One region of the Paenibacillus sp. FSL R7-0128 genome, then DNA from elsewhere that is predicted to be linked to it. Evidence: riboswitches for the same ligand, from Rfam matches in the RefSeq annotation. Region 1 holds a riboswitch; the other holds the start of a gene.

Evidence for each region. Region 1 has a riboswitch for glycine ahead of gcvT (glycine cleavage system aminomethyltransferase GcvT). Riboswitches for the same ligand answer to the same signal wherever they lie in the genome.
Region 2: another riboswitch for glycine. It lies ahead of NST26_RS32095 (amino acid permease); the one in region 1 lies ahead of gcvT (glycine cleavage system aminomethyltransferase GcvT).

Annotation. Positions count from the first base shown of each region.
Region 1 is NZ_JBBOCD010000001.1:6,986,691-6,996,629, forward strand. It holds gene uvrB (excinuclease ABC subunit UvrB) at 1-483, opposite strand, end outside; gene NST26_RS29800 (flagellar motor protein) at 665-1,456, shown strand; gene NST26_RS29805 (flagellar motor protein MotB) at 1,453-2,349, shown strand; gene gcvH (glycine cleavage system protein GcvH) at 2,450-2,842, opposite strand; glycine riboswitch at 3,027-3,124, shown strand; glycine riboswitch at 3,128-3,228, shown strand; gene gcvT (glycine cleavage system aminomethyltransferase GcvT) at 3,310-4,434, shown strand; gene gcvPA (aminomethyl-transferring glycine dehydrogenase subunit GcvPA) at 4,431-5,783, shown strand; gene gcvPB (aminomethyl-transferring glycine dehydrogenase subunit GcvPB) at 5,780-7,240, shown strand; gene NST26_RS29830 (helix-turn-helix domain-containing protein) at 7,383-8,156, opposite strand; gene NST26_RS29835 (hypothetical protein) at 8,367-8,717, shown strand; gene NST26_RS29840 (ABC transporter ATP-binding protein) at 8,888-9,939, shown strand, end outside; gene NST26_RS29845 (ABC transporter permease) at 9,921-9,939, shown strand, end outside.
Region 2 is NZ_JBBOCD010000001.1:7,488,598-7,498,536, reverse strand. It holds gene NST26_RS32115 (ABC transporter substrate-binding protein) at 1-1,262, opposite strand, end outside; gene NST26_RS32110 (carbohydrate ABC transporter permease) at 1,333-2,247, opposite strand; gene NST26_RS32105 (ABC transporter permease) at 2,263-3,240, opposite strand; gene NST26_RS32100 (DUF5643 domain-containing protein) at 3,437-4,393, shown strand; glycine riboswitch at 4,557-4,636, shown strand; gene NST26_RS32095 (amino acid permease) at 4,780-6,156, shown strand; gene NST26_RS32090 (helix-turn-helix transcriptional regulator) at 6,191-7,138, shown strand; gene NST26_RS32085 (DinB family protein) at 7,232-7,774, shown strand; gene NST26_RS32080 (methyl-accepting chemotaxis protein) at 8,066-8,887, shown strand; gene NST26_RS32075 (DUF1304 domain-containing protein) at 8,930-9,298, opposite strand; gene NST26_RS32070 (GNAT family N-acetyltransferase) at 9,463-9,939, shown strand, end outside.

The DNA.
Region 1 (9,939 bases):
TCCGTATTCCTGCGGCGAACCGAGACCATAAATACAGGACACACTCGCCACAATAATGACATCACGGCGTTCGAACAGCGAGCTTGTTGCCGAGTGGCGGAGCTTGTCGATTTCTTCATTTATGCTGGAGTCTTTCTCAATGTAGGTATCGGAGGAAGGAATGTACGCCTCTGGCTGGTAGTAATCGTAGTAACTGACGAAGTAATCCACGGAATTGCTCGGAAAAAATTCTTTGAACTCACTCGCCAGCTGCGCAGCAAGCGTCTTGTTGTGCGCAATAACCAGCGTGGGGCGGTTCAACTTGGAAATCACTTGTGCGATGGTAAAGGTCTTGCCTGTACCGGTCGCTCCCAGCAGCGTCTGGTGCTTTTTGCCCTGCCGGATGCCGTCCAATAACTCTTCTATGGCATGAGGCTGATCGCCCTGGGGTGTATACTCGGACTCCAGTTCAAAAGTCTTCGTACTGACGACAATATCACTCATTTGCCCGTCTCCCCTCTATCGTCTAGAATATATGAATATATTATAATTTTAACCCTAATCATCCTTCATCCATACCAAGCTGAAAAATATGGAAGATAGGAATGCACGTTCCCGTTTATTATACAGCGTTGCCCAGACTGTTGCAAACCATAATATATAGAAATTTAAGGAGCCTGAATTTATGGATTTCATTACAATACTCGGCCTGCTGGCCGGAATTGCCGCTATGATCGGCGGTTTTCTGTGGGAGGGCGGCAGCCTGTCCGGCCTGCTGCAGCCCAATGCTGCCCTGATCGTATTCGGCGGCACCCTTGCGGCTGTACTCATCAGCTTCCCGGCGTCCAAGCTCCGCAGCATTCCGGCGGCGCTCCGCCTGGCTTTTGGCAGACAACGGGATACCAGCCGGGAACAAGCCGAAGAATTGATTGCTATGGCTGCACTAACGCGGCGCGGCGGTGTTCTCGCCCTGGAGAAACGAGCGGAGGAACATCCCGACCCCTTCACCCGTGAAGGCCTGTTTCTGATTGTCGACGGCAATGACCCGGATCAGGTCCGGCAGATTCTGGAGCTTGGGATGGATGCCAAGGAACTGAAATATGAAGGCTATGCCAAAATATTCGAAGCCGCCGGCGGCTATGCACCGACCATGGGCATTATCGGTACCGTTATGGGCCTGATCCGGGTTCTGAGCAACTTAACGGACCCTTCGAATCTGGGCGCGTCCATTGCCGTAGCTTTTACAGCAACGCTCTATGGCGTAGCCAGCGCCAATCTAATCTTTTTACCCATTGCCTCCAAAATCAAATCCCGCAGCCAAAGTGAGCTAGGCACCATGGAGATGCTGCTCGTCGGCATTCTGTCCCTGCAGAACGGGGACCACCCGCATCTGGTCCGTCAAAAGCTGGCCCCTTTCCTGGCAGACGCCCCTAAACGCAGCGCCAGCACCAGCACCAGTCCGGGAGACCCGTTATGAGACAAAGAAACCGCCGGCAGCACCGCGCCGCCGCAGGGAAAGAGAGCCGGGACCGCTGGATGATTACCTATGCGGATCTGATCACGCTTCTGCTTATTTTCTTCGTGATTCTGTATGCCATGAGCAGTCTCGATTCGCAGAAATATGCCATTGTCAGCGGCTCCTTATCGGATACCTTCAAGAGCGGAAGTACAGTACTGGAAGGCGGAAGCGGCGTTCTGGAGGGCAATCAGGGCATTACAGGGACTGACGTTTCGAAGGGTCATAATGAAGACGGCAGCACCGCTGACACGCCTTCGGCCACAGACTCTGGGGATGCGAACGGACTCAATGGACACGGGGCAGATACACCTGCAGCCGGACAAGAAGGAGATGGGGCTGGACACCAGCCGTCTGCGCGCGAGCTTGCTTTTCGTGAACAGGAGGCGAAGCTGGCTGCGCTTATGGGCGTTATCACCCAATACGTGGAGGAGAATAACCTGGGTGAGCAGATTTTTGTTGCCGATAAGCCGCAGGGCATTGCGATCACGCTCAGTGACCGCTTCCTGTTCGATGCGGGTAAGGCTGAGCTGAAATCGCCTGCACTCCCTGCACTGCGCCAGCTCTCCGGCCTGTTCCGCGGCATCGGCGCCACCATCAGCATCGAAGGCCACACCGACAATGTTCCCGTGACGCCAGGCTCAGTGTACAAAGACAACTGGGAGCTATCGGGCGCCCGGGCGCTGTCGGTCCTGCGCTTTTTTCTGGACAAAGAGGGGCTGAGCCCCGATACCTTCCAGTACGCGGGTTATGCCGATACCCGGCCTGCATATGATAATGCGACCACCGAAGGCAGACAGAAGAACCGCCGGGTCGAACTCATTGTTCTGCGCCAGCTGCAGGAGACGGAATAATATACAGACGCAAAAAGACAGACCTCTCACATTAGTAACATCTAATGTAATAAAGAGAGGTCTGCCGTATTAACATCCGCTTCCGCAAATAAGCTAACTTTTATTCCCCAACCAGTTCCTTGTACGCAGCCGCATCCAGCAGGCCGGTTACTGCCTCTGCGAACTCAGCATCAAGCTCCAGCTCAAAAATCCAACCGTCTCCGTAGGGCTGATCGTTGATCAGCTCCGGGCTGGCCTCCAGCGCATCGTTGATCTTGGTCACCTTACCGGATACGGGTGAATATAGCTCCGATACCGTCTTCACGGACTCAATACTGCCCACGCTGTCACCAGCGGAGATTGCCGCGCCGACTTCCGGGAATTCTACAAACACGATATCGCCGAGCAGATGCTGCGCATGATCCGTAATCCCTACACGTACTACGCGTCCCTCGCCCTGCTGCGCCCACTCATGCTCTTCGCTGTATAGCAGGTTGTCAAGCACTTCACTCATGTCCAAGCCGCCTCTTTTCCGTAATTGGAGTTCTAAATTTAGTTATAGCCTAAGTTATCGGCTTGCCTAATGTCAATATAACTGACAGTAAAATTAAATTTGTCAACTTTTTGACGTTTTTTGATTGACAGGGCGGAGGGTTACCCGGTTTAATGGAGTCAGTAGAAAAACATATGGTTTGCGAATGATGGCATAGGGAGAGACTGTCTCACAGGAAGACAGCGCCGAAGGAGTAAGCCCGGGATGGGTGAATCTCTCAGGCAAAAGGACCTTTGCCGGACGCATCTCTGGAGAGCATCCGGATGCCTGCGCCGCAGGCTTCACGGATCACCAACGGGGAAACCTGCGCTGCAATGCAGGGTAACTCTCAGGTACCAAGGACAGAGCGAAAGTCCATTTATGCATACGTGCATAATGGCTTTCGCCTGTCCTTTTTCGTATGTAATCAAAGCCAAGGGAGTGACGAGATGGAGTCTTTGAGAAGAACGCCTTTTTATGATCTCTATGCCGCGTATGCGGAGTCCAGATGTATTGATTTTGGCGGCTGGGAGCTGCCGGTTCAGTTCACAGGGATCGTGAAGGAGCATGAAGCCGTCCGCAATCAGGCCGGACTGTTCGATGTCTCCCACATGGGAGAATTCATGGTTACCGGAGAGGGCGCAGAAGCCTTCCTCCAGAGAATGACCACGAATGATGTCAGCCGCTTGGAAGACGGCGCGGCGCAGTATACGCTGATGCTCTATCCAAGCGGCGGAGTGGTGGACGATCTGCTCGTATACCGTCTGGGCGAGGAGCGTTACATGCTTGTCGTCAATGCGTCGAATATCGACAAGGACTTCCAGTGGCTGCAGGAGCATCTCACCGCTGAGTTCAGCGGGGTCACTCTGAACAATGTCTCGGATGAGACCCTGCTGCTTGCCTTGCAGGGACCGCTGGCTGAGACCATCCTTGCCAAAGTGACGGACGCTCCTCTAACGGAACTCAAGCCTTTTCACTTCATCGAACACGCCGAGGTCTGCGGCGTCAGCGTCCTGCTCTCCCGCTCCGGATATACCGGTGAGGATGGCTTCGAGCTGTACGCTCCTGCTGATACGGCGGCTACCCTCTGGAAGGGCCTGCTGGAAGCAGGCGCTCCGCATGGCCTGACTCCTGCCGGACTCGGCGCACGCGACACGCTGCGCTTCGAGGCCAAACTGCCGCTGTACGGCCAGGAGCTGTCGGCGGATATCACTCCACTCGAAGCCGGTGTCCAGTTCTTCGTGAAGTTGGATGCAGGCGACTTCATCGGCCGTGACGCCCTGCTGAAGCAGAAGGAAGCCGGTCTGCCCCGTCGTCTTGTGGGCCTGGAGATGATCGACCGTGGCATTCCCCGCTCCCACTATCCCGTATACGCGGATGGAGTGAAGATCGGTGAAGTAACGACAGGCACCCAGTCCCCGACCCTGAAGCGGAATCTCGGACTCGCCCTGCTGGATACTGCCTATACGGAGATCGGTACAGAGGTGTACGTAGAGATCCGCGGCAAGCAGCTCAAGGCTGCCGTCATCAAAGCCCCATTCTACAAAAGAAGCCAAGGAGTGAAGCCGCAATGAAGCACCGCTATCTGCCTATGACCGGGCAAGACCGCGCAGAAATGATGGAGACCGTAGGCATACAGTCCATCGATGAGCTGTTCGCCGATATTCCGCAGTCTGTCCGTTACCAGGGAACCCTGCCGATGTCCGGCGCCCTGGATGAGTACGCACTGCTTCGCCATATGAAGGGGCTCGCCGACAAGAATGCCGATTTCGACACCCACGCCAGCTTCCTCGGTGCCGGATTATACGATCACCACGTTCCGGTCGTCATCAACCATGTGATTTCCCGTTCGGAATTCTATACCGCCTATACCCCTTATCAGCCGGAGATCAGTCAGGGTGAGCTACAGGCGATCTTCGAATTCCAGTCCTATATCTGTGAACTGACCGGGATGAAGGTCGCCAATGCCAGTATGTATGACGGTGCAACGGCCCTGTCCGAAGCGGCTGTGCTGGCCGCAGGTGCCACCAAACGCAAGAAGCTGATTGTCTCCCGTACGGTTCACCCGGAAGCGCGTCAGGTGCTGCGTACCTCCGCCAACGCCTGGGGCCTGCAAATTGTAGAGATTGATTATGCTGACGGGGTAACTGATCTCGCCAAGCTGGCTGAAGCCATCGACAGCGATACGGCTGCCGTTCTGGTTCAGTCGCCCAACTTCTTCGGCGGTATTGAAGATCTGCGCCAGATCGAGCCGCTGATCCATGCGGTCAAGGGACTGCTCGTGGTCAGCGCGAACCCCATTGCACTTGGCGTATTGGAGTCCCCCGGACGGCTTGGCGCAGACATCGTAGTCGGCGACGCGCAGCCGCTGGGTATCGCCGCATCACTGGGTGGACCCACCTGCGGATTCTTCGCAGTGGCCGAACCGCTCATGCGCCGGATGCCGGGCCGGATCGTCGGCCAGACCGTTGACCGGAATGGCAAGCGCGGCTTCGTGCTGACGCTCCAAGCCCGCGAACAGCATATCCGCCGGGAGAAGGCGACCTCAAATATCTGCTCCAACCAGGCGCTCTTGGCGCTGTGCGCTTCCGTCTACCTGTCCGTGATGGGCAAGGAGGGCATGCGCGAGGTGGGTGAGCTGAACATCCGCAAGAGTCACTATGCCGCTGGGCGGCTGGCTGAAATCACCGGCGCTGAGCGCGTCTTCACGGCCCCGTTCTTCAATGAATTTGTCTTGAAGCTCCCGGAGGGCAGCAGTGTGAGTGCAGTGAACTCCAAGCTGCTGAAGGAAGGCTATCTGGGCGGTTATGACTTAGGCCGGGATTATCCCGAGCTGTCCGGACATATGCTGGTTGCCGTAACGGAGAAACGAAGCAAGACCGAAATTGACGAATTCGCAAGCGCACTGGAGGGCTGTGTATGAAACCGGAACAAAGTCTGATTTTTGAATTAAGCCGTCCCGGCCGCTCGGCCTACTCCCTGCCTCAATGTGATGTGCCGCAGGACGAAGGCATTGACTCCCTCCTTCCCGAAGGGCTGCTGCGCAGTGAGCCGGTCGTACTGCCGGAGGTATCCGAGGTGGATGTCATCCGCCACTATACCGCCCTGTCCCGCCGCAACTTCGGAGTCGATAACGGCTTCTATCCGCTCGGCTCCTGCACTATGAAATACAACCCGAAGATCAACGAGGATGTCGCCCGCTTCCCGGGACTCTCCAGGATCCATCCGTACCAGCCGGAGGAGAGCATCCAGGGTGCGCTTGAACTGATGTACACGCTGCAAAAGGATCTCGCCGCCCTGACCGGCATGGATGCCGTATCCCTGCAGCCTGCTGCCGGAGCCCATGGCGAGTGGACCGGCCTGATGATGATCCGCGCCTACCATGAGAGCCGCGGAGAGGTCCGCTCCAAGGTCATCGTGCCCGATTCCTCGCACGGCACCAATCCAGCAAGTGCCGCCGCAGCGGGACTCGACACCGTGACCATCCCCTCCAACGACAAGGGAATGGTCGATCTCGAAGCGCTGAAGGCAGCTGTCGGCAGCGACACCGCCGCGCTGATGCTCACGAACCCGAGTACTCTTGGACTCTTCGAGACGCAGATCGTCGAGATCGCCGCAATTGTCCATGAAGCGGGCGGCCTGCTCTATTATGATGGAGCGAACTCCAACGCGATTATGGGCATTACCCGCCCGGGCGATATGGGCTTCGATGTCGTGCATCTCAACCTGCACAAAACGATGAGCACACCGCATGGCGGCGGCGGACCGGGAGCCGGACCGGTCGGCGTGAAGGCGAAGCTGATCCCGTTCCTGCCGCAGCCTACTGTGGTCCGCAGCGAAGACGGCAGCTTCTCGCTGGACTGTGGCGGGCCGGAATCGATCGGCCGCGTCAAAGCCTTTTACGGAAACTTCGGGATTCTCGTCCGTGCTTATGCGTATATCCGTACCTACGGTCCCGACGGCCTCCGCGAGGTGTCCGAGAACGCCGTGCTGAACGCCAACTATATGATGCACCGGCTGGCTCCTTACTTCGAGATTCCCTTCCCGGGCGTCTGCAAGCATGAATTCGTCATGTCCGGTAAGAACCTTAAGCAATACGGTGTACGTACCCTCGATGTAGCCAAACGGCTGCTCGACTTCGGCTATCATCCGCCAACCGTCTACTTCCCGCTGACGGTAGAGGAATGTATGATGATTGAGCCGACCGAGACCGAGAGCAAGGAGACGCTCGACGGTTTCATTGAGACGATGATCCGAATCGTTAAGGAAGCGGAGGAAACCCCGGAGATTGTCATTAACGCACCGCATACGACTGAAATCAGCCGCCTGGATGAGACGCAGGCCGCGCGTAAGCCGGTACTGAATTGCTCCTGCGGTTAACCTTCTGCCTTTCAGTAAGAAATAGAAGGATAATGGATAGCGTAAAACATATAAATTCTATATTTTCAAATAGCCGGGTCAGGGATACATTAGTATCGCTGACCGGCTATTTGATGTATGTATCTGATGCAGATTCCTCCGGCTACGGCGTAAGGCGCTTCACGAACTGGAAGCGGTCATTCACCCGCATTTTACTATAGATACTCTTCAGCATATTGCGCACGGTGCCTTCACTGATCCCCAGGTCGCTTCCGATATGCAGCGCACTCTTCTCCATCAGCCATAGCCTTGCTACCTCCTGCTCCCGCGCGGTCAGCTTATACTCCAGTAATGTGGATTCAAGCCGGTACTGCTGCATCTCCGGGTTCTTTTCCATCCACTTCTCCATAATATTCTCAGCAATCTGCTGCACGAATGGAATGGCGAATTCAATCGGCTCTCCTCTATTAAAAGAAATATCAACATACCCGTAAACGCTATCATCATCCTGCAGCGGAGCGCATACACAGTTCCAGTCGCGGAAGGTCTGATCCGTATGCTCCGTTCCCCGCACCACCCCGATGCAGTTCATCTCCATCGCCAGCGATACGGCATTCATCCCCGCCTGCTGCCTGCTTAAGCTGACCCCCGGACGCAGCTCCGCCTGCTCCATCTCGGCCTGCGTCTCCGAAGAAGAATAGACCAGCTCCAGAATAGTCCCCGCCTTGTCCGTCAGGAACACCACATATGGAATCGAGAGCAGCTGGCTTAATTTGTTCATTTCACTGCGGATCGAAGAAATCATAGCTCTATGGTAGATATGCTCCCTGGATTCTTCGGAAGTACCCGCTACGGACATTCCGCTCTGGACATCAACTTGGGGTGCATCCAGCGGCCGGAAGGCTTCAAGTTCGCTTGCTTCTAAATCCCCAGGCATACTCCATGCTCTTGATTGATTAAAGACTCTCACAAACGATCCCTCCATTTTTACCAATTACTATATAATCAATTTTAAAAGAAAGCATTATAACATACAATTACGGAATAATGAACATTCAGTATTGGATCTGTAAATCCCCGCGTTAGCGCTGTAAAATGTAGAAATCTGTTCACTCTTATATTTCTACATCATTCCAGGAGGTTCGACATGCTTCGCATCGGCTATCTATCGGCTGCCCTTAATCTGGCTACCGCCATGGTGTCATTCCTGCGCTTCGGAAGTAATTATGCCCTGCTCATCATGGCCAGCTATTCACTCTTAACCCTTGCGGGATATCGGCTGCTGCAGAACAAAAGAACATTATATCTGATCCCTCTGCTTACCTTCAGCTGTTCATTCCTCTTATACAACGTGACCTATGTATTGTTGAAGCAGATTAACCTCGTAGACCTGTATGCTGTAGACTGGAGACTTGAAGTTCAGCTGGCGCTTCCCCTGCTGGTAGGGTTCGCCGTCCAGACTATCCTTAAGCGTAGCGGCAAATCCCGACTGGTGTAGGCTATACGGGGCTGCCGCTTTTTTTTGCAAAATCGACCTAATCTGATAGTTTTCGACATCGGCTCAGTGATATATTTACTCTTACGTCATTCAGAGCGCTGAGGATTCAGTATTTTTCTCCGCAGCCATCTGCGGTAACGCTTTCAACGTAATGAACAGGAGGGTTAAGCTTGAGTATGATTGAAGCCAAAGGGCTGAGTAAGTCCTTTATGCAGGCGGTGAAGGAGCCGGGCCTTAAGGGAGCGGTGAAGCATCTGTTCCTGCCCCGGCATATCGAGAAGGTGGCCGTCAAGCCAGTGGATCTGAGGATTGAAGCGGGGGAGACGGTGGCCTACGTGGGACCGAATGGTGCCGGTAAATCGACCACCATCAAGATGCTGACCGGCATTCTGATGCCTTCCTCCGGGAGTATCTCGGTGAACGGGATCAATCCGTACCGCAAAAGAATGGAAAACGCCGCCCAGATCGGCGCAGTCTTCGGGCAGCGCACCCAGCTATGGTGGGATATTCCGATTGCCGAGTCCTTCTCGCTGCTGAAGGATATCTACCAGATTCCGGATGCCCTCTATAGGAAGAACATGGACTTGTTCACCGAAATGCTCGGGATGAGCGAATTCATCCACCTGTCCGCGCGGAAGCTCTCGCTGGGTCAGCGCATGCGTGCCGATCTGGCCGCAGCCCTGCTGCATAATCCGCCGATTCTGTATCTCGATGAGCCGACGATTGGCCTTGACGTATCCGTGAAGGAGAAGATCCGCGGGTTCATTAAGCAGATCAACCAGGACCACCAGACTACTGTGATGCTGACAACCCATGATCTGGGCGACATTGAGGACCTGTGCAAGCGGCTGGTCATTATTGATCACGGCGCGATTATTTATGACGGGACGCTGAGCGAGGTCAAGGCCCGCTTTGCCAAAAACCGTATCATCTTCTTCCAGGTACGCTCCCCCATGCCCGAATTGTACGAGCTGCTGGAGCAGAGCCCGGGGCTGAAGCTGGAACAGCAGAGCAGCCAGGAGTTCTCGGTCACTTTTGACCGGTATGAATATACCGCCAGTGAAGTGGTTAGCCGGGTGATGAAGCATGGGGAGGTACTCGATTTCCGCATGGAGGACACCCATATTGAGCAGGTCATTAAGGCGGTCTATGACGGACATCTGGACCTGAACGAGCACCGGGGAGCAAGGGGGCAGGCACACCATGACGACAGCAGCCCGGC
Region 2 (9,939 bases), 500 kb from region 1:
CAGCCGGTATCGGCACGGGTAGCAATGCCGTCAGGCAGCTTGATGAAGTTCTCTTTGCCTTCCACCTTCACATATTGCCGTCCTTCTACACCGAAGTCAATGAGATTGACCAGCACCGGATCGGTATGCAGAAGGTTCAGCAGCATCATGGTCCGCTCGGGATCAATCGAGGTGCGTCCGATGGCCATCATGGAGTTGCTGACGCTGGCTGTACTGATCTCGGGTTCATTCCCCTTCAGCTTCACCAGCTCAATGCCGGTAGCGATGGAATCTTCCTTGTCGGAATCCGGTTTGTCTGAACCGAATTTCATCCAGGTCTTACCGGCCTTGAAAGCGTCTTCAGTACTGGTTTTGGTCGTTGCGGCATCTTTATTGATGTAGCCTTTGCTGAACCAGTCGCCGTAGAGCTTCATCCGGTAGATTGCGGTGTCGGACTCCATGGAGCTGATCACCATCTTATCAGTCTTGGTATCCAGTACGATTCCGGCGGGAGCGCCGGCCACCAGCTCATAACGGAAGTTCTCCTTCATGCTCTCTCTGGTCTTGTCGAAGTAGCCCAGGGTATCGGAGCCGCTGCCGGAGAGCCAGATCGGCGCAATAGCCGGTTCCTTCTCCTTGATCGTCTGCAGCCATGGCTCCAGATCCTCCAGCGTCTCAATCGAGTTCACATCGAAGCCGTATTTATCTACCAGATCCTTGCGGAACATAATGGTATGGCTCTCACCAATTTCCTTATTGGTAGGAATCGCATAGATTTTGCCGTCTACGGTTCCGCCGTCCAGGAAGCGGGGATCAAGGGTCTCCTTGATGCCTTGTCCATATTTGGCTAACAGATCATCCAGCGGGAGGAACGCGCCCTTGGCTACGTTATTGGCGAAGTCGGCCCAGTTGGGGGCGAAGGTCAGATCAACCTGTTCACCGGACTGGTAAGCCAGTGCCATCTTCTCGGCCCAGGAGGACCAAGGGAGTCCCTGGAAGTCAATCTCGGCGTTGATTTTCTCTTTGAGATACTTATTGATCTCATCTACAACTGCCTTGGTATCATTCTGCGGGAAATTCCCGACCGTGTAAACTTTGAGCTTCCGGAACGTTGAGGTATCAGGACTCGTGCTGCCTTCCGTGCCAGCCGTTGTGGCTGCTGCTGTTGATTCTGCCTTGGACGGGGCGGATGCACCTGAATTGCCCCCGCCGCATCCGGTAATGCCCAGTATCACGGCAGTCAGAGCGGCAAGCACCGTGCCTGAGCTTCTTGTTGTTCTCATTTGTATGAACCTCCTCGAATGATAATTAGATCATATATTCTAACCGGCATTTACGCCAGAGCTAGACCGCTTAACCTTTGATTGCCCCTATAGTAAGGCCCTTGGTGAAGTACTTCTGGAAGAACGGATAGATGAACAGAATCGGACCAATCGACAGCACGACCATAGCCATCCGCAGACTTTCGGTCGGAACGGATTCCTGTACCATCAGGGCGACACCGCTGCCGGCAAGCTGGGTTTTGAAGAATTCCGCCTGGCGGATCATCTGAATCATGACGTATTGCAGGGAGAACTTGTCGGTGTCATTAATGAATAGCATGGAGTTGAACCAGTCATTCCAATACATCAGCGTAGTGAACAGACCGATCGTAGCCAGAACAGGCAGGGAGATCGGAAGCACAAGCTGGAAGAATATCCGCCATTCCGAGGCCCCGTCAAGCTTGCCGGATTCAATCATCTCCTCCGGGATCGTCTGCTGGAAGAAGGTACGGGTGATGAAGATATAGAAGGCATTGGACAGGCCGGGCAGGATCAGCGCAACCAGCGAGTCCTTCAGATCGAGATAGTTCACGTACAGCAGATAGAAGGGGACAAGCCCTCCCGAGAACAGCATGGTGATCAGCAGGTAGAAGTTGAATGTTTTTTTAAAGGGAAAATCCTTCCGGTAAAGCGGGTACGCATATAGCGCAATCAGCAGCACGGCCAGAACAGTCCCGATAATGGTAACGGTCAGGCTGACGCCATACGCCTTAACCAGTGTCTCCGAATGCTTGAACAGATATTGGTACGCGGATGCGTCGATATGATCGGGCCAGAATTTGTAACCCTGCAGCGTCAAGGCCTTCTCGTTGGTTAAGGAGATGGCGACAATGAGTAGGATCGGCAGAATACAGGCCAGGCTGAAGGCGATGAAGAACACATTCAGAATAATCTGGGCGGTAGTGGAGCCTTTGGTATAAGGGTTGCTTCGGGATGCAGTAGTCATTAGAATCCTCCGTTTCTAGAAAAGCGCCGTATCGCGGTTCAGCTTCCGGGCGAGAGCGTTCGCGCCGATGACCAGGAAGAAGCCGACGACCGATTGATAGAAATTCGCCGCTGAGGACATCCCCAGGTCGTTGAGCTGGATCAGGCCCCGGTAGACATAGGTGTCGATGACGTCCGTAGTCGAGCGCAGCGCACCGGAGTCCAGGGTCACATGGTAGAACAGCCCGAAGTCAGAGCGGAAGATGCCGCCCATGTTAAGAATCGTGAGAATGACCATGATCGGCGTGAGCAGCGGCAGGGTAATCTTGGTGATCTGCTGCCATTTGCTGGCGCCGTCCATCACCGCGGCTTCGTACAGCTCTTCGCTGATGCCGGTGATGGCTGCAAGGTAGATGACGCTGCCGATCCCGATGGAGTGCCACATTTTGGTGATCCACAGAATGTAAGGCCATGCGTTAGGATGCATATAGGCATTCACTGAGGAGTAGCCGAACATTGGCAGAATATGCTTGACCAGGAAGCCGTACTCCGGGTGCAGGAAGGCATAGACGATGAAGCTGACCACGACCATGGACAGGAAGTTCGGCATAATCATGACGGTCTGGAAGAACTTCGAAGCCAGCTTGTTACGCACCTCATTGATCGCAATGGCCAGCGAGACCGAGAGGATGAGTCCTGAGATAATGAAGACCACATTGTACCCCACGGTGTTGATGGTCACGCGCAAGGCGTCAGAGGTGGCGAACAGGAACCGGAAGTTGTCGAGCCCGGCCCAAGGACTGCCCATAATGCCGTCAATGTAGTTGATGTTCTTGAAGGCAATGAATAATCCGAACATCGGAATATAGCAGTTGATGAAAAAGATAATCGAGGTGGGCAGCAGCATCAGCAGCAGCACCCGGTATCGCACGATATTGTGCAGCAGACGGCCGAAACGGCCCTGGGGCGGTGTCGCTAACTTGGTGTTCATAGCTTGTGGTGCGGGATTTGCCATAAGTTCTAACCTCACTCTACTTGTTCTGGATGAACTTATTATAGTAGAGCGGATGAACCGAATTCTCTCTTGCAAATGACCCTGTTTATTCAAAAATGACTTTGTGCAAGTAGGATGTTATTCTGCGCTCCTGTCACAAAATAGCAGCAGGGGAACGTTATACCTGTATATTCTTAATCAGCAAAGGAGAGAAACTATGTACACGATCAGCTTAAATACGATGAAGAAAGCAATGATAGCAACAGCAGTAACCGTTGTACTCGGAGGGACAGTTGTCGGCGGGGGATTCACTGTACCCGTAGCGGCGGCAGCCGATGTCAACAAGGCAACTAAGGCTGGCAGCGCCTTTGCGGTCAGTGACAGCACCGTGCTGAAGGCGCTTGTCCAGAAAGGGCTTGCTGCTGCCCCGAATCAGACCGTGACCCAGGAAGGGGTGACCCTGACTCTAACCGATCTGATCTATGACAATAACGAGCTTGTCGCAGGTATCCGGCAGGAGGGAGGGACGGTGGGCAAGAACGGTTCTTTCATGGACCAGACCAGGAATGTGGACGTGTTGATCAATGGGAAAAAGCTGCTGTTTGATACTTCCATCATTCCCAATTTGGAAGATACGGACACGGCGTTGATCTGGCTGACCAAAGGAGCCATGAAGCAGCAAATCCCGGACAAATTCGACCTAACGCTGAAGGCATACGCCAACGGGGTGAAGGAGCCGTTTATTTTCAAAGTTCAAGTGAACAAGCTGGGGACCCTGTTAAGCCTGAAGCCGGGCGTCTCCAAGAAGAACAACAAATTCAATTATACGGTGAATTCCTTCGAGATGACCGCGTTAACGATGTCTCTGCAGGTGACCTTTAAGGGTGAAGTTCCGGCAGCGGCCAAGTCCAAGGTGAACCCGGAAAGAATGTTATATGACCTTGTGGATGAGAAGGGGAATGTGATCTCGCCGTGGGGCAAGCCGTTTGAGAAGGTTAAAACAAGCGGTACCGAGGAACAGAACTATAGTGCATTCCCAGCCGTTCCGAAGTCCATTAGCGTGAAGCCTTTTACGTATTCCAAAGATGCCAGCGGGAAGATGTTCAAAGACAAGCAGGGCCAATGGGCTAAAACTTATTATAAAGACCTGGAAACCAAAATTACGGTTAAATAACGTGCAATGAAGCAGTGCAGGACACCCGGCGATGACCACGAGAGTAACAAATGATATTGACAGAAGTCTGGACTGTGCATAGAATTGAAAAATATTTACATGAAGTCAGCTTCAAATAATTGAATATTCGCAAGCTATGAAGGCTATGGATCACACTATAGCTGGAGCAGCTTCTGGAGAGACTGCGGGAGACCGCAGCGCCGAAGGGTTCACAATCTCAGGCAAAAGGACAGAAGAGTACCGAATTTGTGTTTTGCCGTGCGGATTAGCCGCTGCTGCAGACGCTTATTTGGAACCTCTTATGAACCGGGAGATTGGATGATATCCAGTCTCCTTTTTGCGTTACCCGGCAGGACAGCGTCATATACACTAAGGGGGAAACAGGTATGGCACAGACAGAGTTAAAAAGAGAGCTTGCAAACCGGCATGTCCAGCTTATTGCCATCGGAGGTACGATTGGCACAGGTTTATTCCTGGGATCGGGTAAAGCCATTCAGCAGGCCGGGCCCTCCATCATGCTCACGTATCTGATCGTGGGGATTGCCGTGTTTTTTGTAATGCGGGCGCTGGGGGAGCTGCTGCTCTCGAAGGCGGGGTATCAGTCTTTTACAGACATTGCTGAGGATTACCTGGGGCCGCGGGCGGCGTTCATTACGGGCTGGACCTACTGGTTCTGCTGGATTATGACGGCGATGGCCGATGTGATTGCGGTGGGCGTCTATGTGCAGTACTGGTTCGATATTCCGCAGTGGGTGCCGGCCGTGATCTGCCTGATCATTCTGCTCGGACTCAATCTGCTCACGGTCAAAAGCTTCGGCGAACTCGAATTCTGGTTTGCTCTGATCAAGGTGGTTACGATTCTGGCTCTGATTGGCCTGGGGATTGTCCTGCTGGTAACCCAGTTCAAGACAGATGCAGGCTCAGTGTCGGTCCGCAATCTCTGGGAGCACGGGGGCGTGTTCCCGAACGGGGTGAAGGGCTTCCTGTTCTCCTTCCAGATGGTGGTATTCGCCTATGTCGGCGTGGAGCTGGTGGGGGTATCGGCAGCGGAGACGGCTAATCCTGAGAAAAACATCCCGTCCGCGATCAACAAAATTCCGCTGCGGATTCTCTTCTTCTATGTCGGCGCGCTCTTCGTGCTGCTGTGCATTAATCCCTGGACCCAGCTTAGCGCGGCTGAAAGTCCGTTCGTGCGCACCTTCAGTCTGGTCGGGATTCCGATTGCTGCGGGGATTATCAATTTCGTGGTCTTAACCTCGGCAGCCTCCGCCTGCAACAGCGGGATGTTCTCGACCAGCCGGATTCTCTACAATCTGAGCAGACGGAATCAGGCCTCGCCTCAGCTTGGCAAGCTGAACCGGAATCATGTGCCTGCGAATTCCTTATTCCTCTCCACGCTGGTGATTTCTGCCGGGGCACTGCTCAGCAAGCTTATTCCGGGTCAGGCCTTCGGTATCGTGACTACGATCAGCGCCATTTGCTTCATCTGGGTCTGGGGCGTTGTGCTGGTCTGCCATATCAAGTATAAAAGGAACCGCCCGGACTTACATGCCGCTTCCAAATTTAAAGCGCCGTTCACCCCCGTAATTAACTATGCCGTCCTGACGCTGTTCGCCGCCATTCTTGTGATCATGCTCTTTGCTGCTGAGACCCGTCCGGCTCTGTTGTTCACCCCGCTCTGGTTCATCCTGCTGTTCGTTCTGTATTCCATTAGAAGCCGTAAGGAGAAAAGTGAACAGGAAATCAGTATAATCAATACATAAACTGATTTCAGGATGAAGAGGGTGCAGCCGCCGCATGAACAAGACAGACCGCATGTTAGCCATCGTACTGGAGCTGCAGCGCAAAGGGGTCGTACGGGCAGAGGATCTGGCGTCCGTCTTCGAGACTAGTGTAAGAACCATCTACCGCGATATCCAGGCGCTTAGTGAAGCTGGAGTGCCGGTGGTAGGAGCTACAGGTCAGGGATATTCGCTGGTAAAAGGGTATTTCCTGCCCCCGGTCAGCTTCACCGCCGAGGAGGCAGTGACCCTGCTGATCGGGACGGATTTCGTGGAGCAGCGGTTCGACACTCAGTATGGTAACCAGGCCTCCGCAGCAGGGAGGAAGATTGAAGCGGTTCTCCCGGAGGATGTCAAGGAGAATACCGCCCGGCTCCGCCAGAGCATCCTGCTGCTGAATACCAGTAAAGATAAGCTGCAAGGACAGGAGAAGGAGTACATGGAGCAGATCCGCCGCGCGATTCTGGAGCAGCGGAAGATCAGCTTCGGGTATACGAAGGGCAGACAGGAAGCTGACGGAAGTCACCGGAGTGTCCGAACCGCTTCGCCGTATGGACTTGTCCTGAACAGAGGCGCCTGGACCCTGGTCGCCTGGTGCTGGCTGCGGCAGGAGATCCGTCATTTCCGGTTATCCAGAATGAGCGGGCTTACCGTTCTGGGTGACCGGTTCGAAGTGCCTGCGGATTTCGATCTGCACGAGTACCAGCCGGAGGATGACCGCCATGTACGCGTGTGCATTTTGGTTCAGCCGGAGATCGCGGGCAAGGCGGCTGAATCGGGTAACTTTTATCTGGAGGCAGTGGAGGACCGGGCAGACGGCAGGCTTATGACCTTCCGCGTGCGCCAGCCCGAGGACCTGCTGCAATGGGTGCTTGGCTGGGGAGCGGGGGCGGTTGTCCTGGAGCCGGAAGCCTTGCGGAAGCTTGTGCGGGAGGAAGCGGCGAGAATGCTGGAACGCTACTGACATAATGTTGTCAGTAGCGGTTGTGTATATTCAGGTCAGACCGAAGAATAAAGGAGCTGCCTGAATATTATGAATATGAATATGAATAAGAATATGAAGACAACAGAAGCCTTACAGCAGTTTGAGAAGACTGCCCATCACTATCTTATGGAATTAGATATCTTCAGTATGGAGCAGCTGCTGCGGCAGCCTGCCGAGGGAGAGTGGTCTCTCGGGCAGATGGTCCAGCATTTGATACAATCGGCGCTGTACATGCAGCTCCGTAATATCGATCAGTGTCTGGCCGGGAACGGGGAAGCGGCGGGGAATGAAGCAGAGATGACCCCGGATGGTAAAGCGATTTTTGCCGGGGGCAGCTTCCCGCCTGTACGCGTTCATGTTCCGCCGTCACCGCAGTACACGCCGGTACAGCCGGAGAGCAAGGAGCAGTTGATCCAGGGTCTGCACACCGTGATGGACCGTATGCGGGAGACCCTGCCGAAGCTTGCGCAGGCACCTGAGCACAGCACTGTCCCTCATCCCCGCTTCGGCCCCTTGACTGCAGCAGAATGGTATCTGCTGATCGAGATGCACTACCGCCACCACTTGCTTCAACTGGACCGGTTGAAGGATGCAATAGGGGCAGGAGTACAATAGAGTTAAGCCGCAATGAGCGAAGGAAAGCCGAAGCCTGTCAGCAATAGACGACGGGTTCCGGCTTTTTTGGTTGAAAAACCGCCCACAATGGTCACGCCTGCAGGTAGGCGAAGAAAATGGGGGTGCTGCTTGAAGCACCCGCATCCTTCACCCGTCAGACTGATGCTGTGATTATAAATCAATTTTTAATTATTCATTTTTGAATAAAGGAGGTTTTTCGCAAAATGTCGAACTTAACTCAAGATTTCACTGTACCGTGAAGCTACCTGAAATAGAAGGAGAACCGCATCTATGAAAAACATCGTCCGCTCCCTTGAAGAACTAATGAATCTGGCACCCATTCTGAAAGCTGCTTTTCCTTACGATATCTCAATTGCCATCTGCGACACAGAGAAGTTCCTTGCCTATTACCCCGGTGATTCCATTGATCTGGGCATCCGGGCAGGGCAGATCATTCAGGCAGATGAGCCTCTGTATCATGCGCTGAAGCAGGATGAATACTCGGTGGCTAATGTCCCCAGGGAATATTACGGGTATGAATTTGTGGGTACAGTTCTGCCGGTACATGGGGAGGATGAGGAGGTCTGTGGGGCGGTATGTATTCAGGTACGCAGGCAGACGGAGCTGCGGGAGATCGCGGACCGGATGGCGCTGTCCCTGAATCAGGCCAATGCGCGGATTAGCCAGGTCGCGGACGGCTCAGGCCTGCTTGCCGATTATTCGCAGAAGCTGCTGATTCAATCGGATGCAACGGCTTATAGTGTCCGTAAAAGCAGTGAGGTTCTGGCGGTGCTGAGGAAGGTGGCCGACCAGACGAACCTGCTTGGCATTAACGCGGCGATTGAAGCCGCCCATGCCGGGGAGCGGGGCCGGGGCTTCGACGTTGTGGCTAAGGAGATCCGCAGATTCTCGAAGGAAACCGAGCAATCGGCGCAGCGGATCAGGGATACCCTGAGTGAGATTCAGTCGGCCATGCAAGGGATCAGTCAAGCCATAGGCCAGATTGCGTCCGTCGGGCAGGAGCAGGCGGCTTCCACGCATGAGATCTCCAGCTTCATTGAGGAGATCCGGGCAATGTCTGAGCAGTTGAACGAGTTCGCGCAGAAGCTGTAAGGCTTGAGCGGAGAGGAAGCTGCCTGCATCGGTCCGCGAATTTTACAGATGTGCGATCAATGTGGCCGCCAGCGCCAGAAAGGCCGGGAGGCCTTGCATCAGCAGGATGGATCGCTTGGAGGTAAGTCCGCCGTAGATGGCCGCAACCGCCACACAGATCAGGAAGAACAATTGCAGCTGGTAACCGAAGTCCGCGCTTGGATGCAGCAGCCCCCAGATTAGACCGGCTGCGAGGAAGCCGTTATATAAGCCCTGATTGGCTGCCAGCGATTTCGTCTCCTGTGCGAAGGCGGGGGTCAATCCGAACGCCTTCTGTGCTCTCGGGGTGGTCCACAGGAACATCTCCAGTACAAGTATGTACACATGCTCTAGTGCTACTAAGGCAACAAGAATTAAACTTACAGTCATCATAAGAAGTCCCTCTTTTCAAGTGATAGGAATTTAAGTAATGTGAATCAGGATGGTTAGTGTTTCATTGATTTATATTGCGCAAAATATAATTTTACAAACCTAAATATAACCAAATACTTGCCTTTTGTCAATTTATTGCATCCATATTGTAAGGGAGGAAAGAAATGTACATTAGAACACTGGCCCCCACGGACGCCGAAAGCTACCGGGCGCTTCGTTTGCAGTCGCTGCAGCAGCACCCGGAAGCTTTCCTTAGCTCTTATGAATCGGAAGCGAAGCTGTCTATCGAGACTACCCGGATTAGGCTGGATTCCTCCGATGAGCATTTCACCCTGGGCGCCTTCTTGGATGGGGAGCAGAGGCTGGCGGGAATGGCAACCTTGTTCCGGGAGAGCAGGCCTAAGATTCAGCACAAAGCTAATGTCTATGCAGTATATGTAGATCCGGCTGCCCGCAAACATGGCGTGGGCCGCGCGCTGATGCTGGAGCTGATTGCCCGGGCGAAGGGCGCGCCGGGGCTGGAGCAGCTTACGCTGACCGTAACCTCCAGTAATCTGTCTGCCAAAAGGCTCTACGAATCCCTTGGATTCGTCTGCTACGGCACAGAGCCAAGGGCGATGAAGCTTGACGGCGAGTATCTG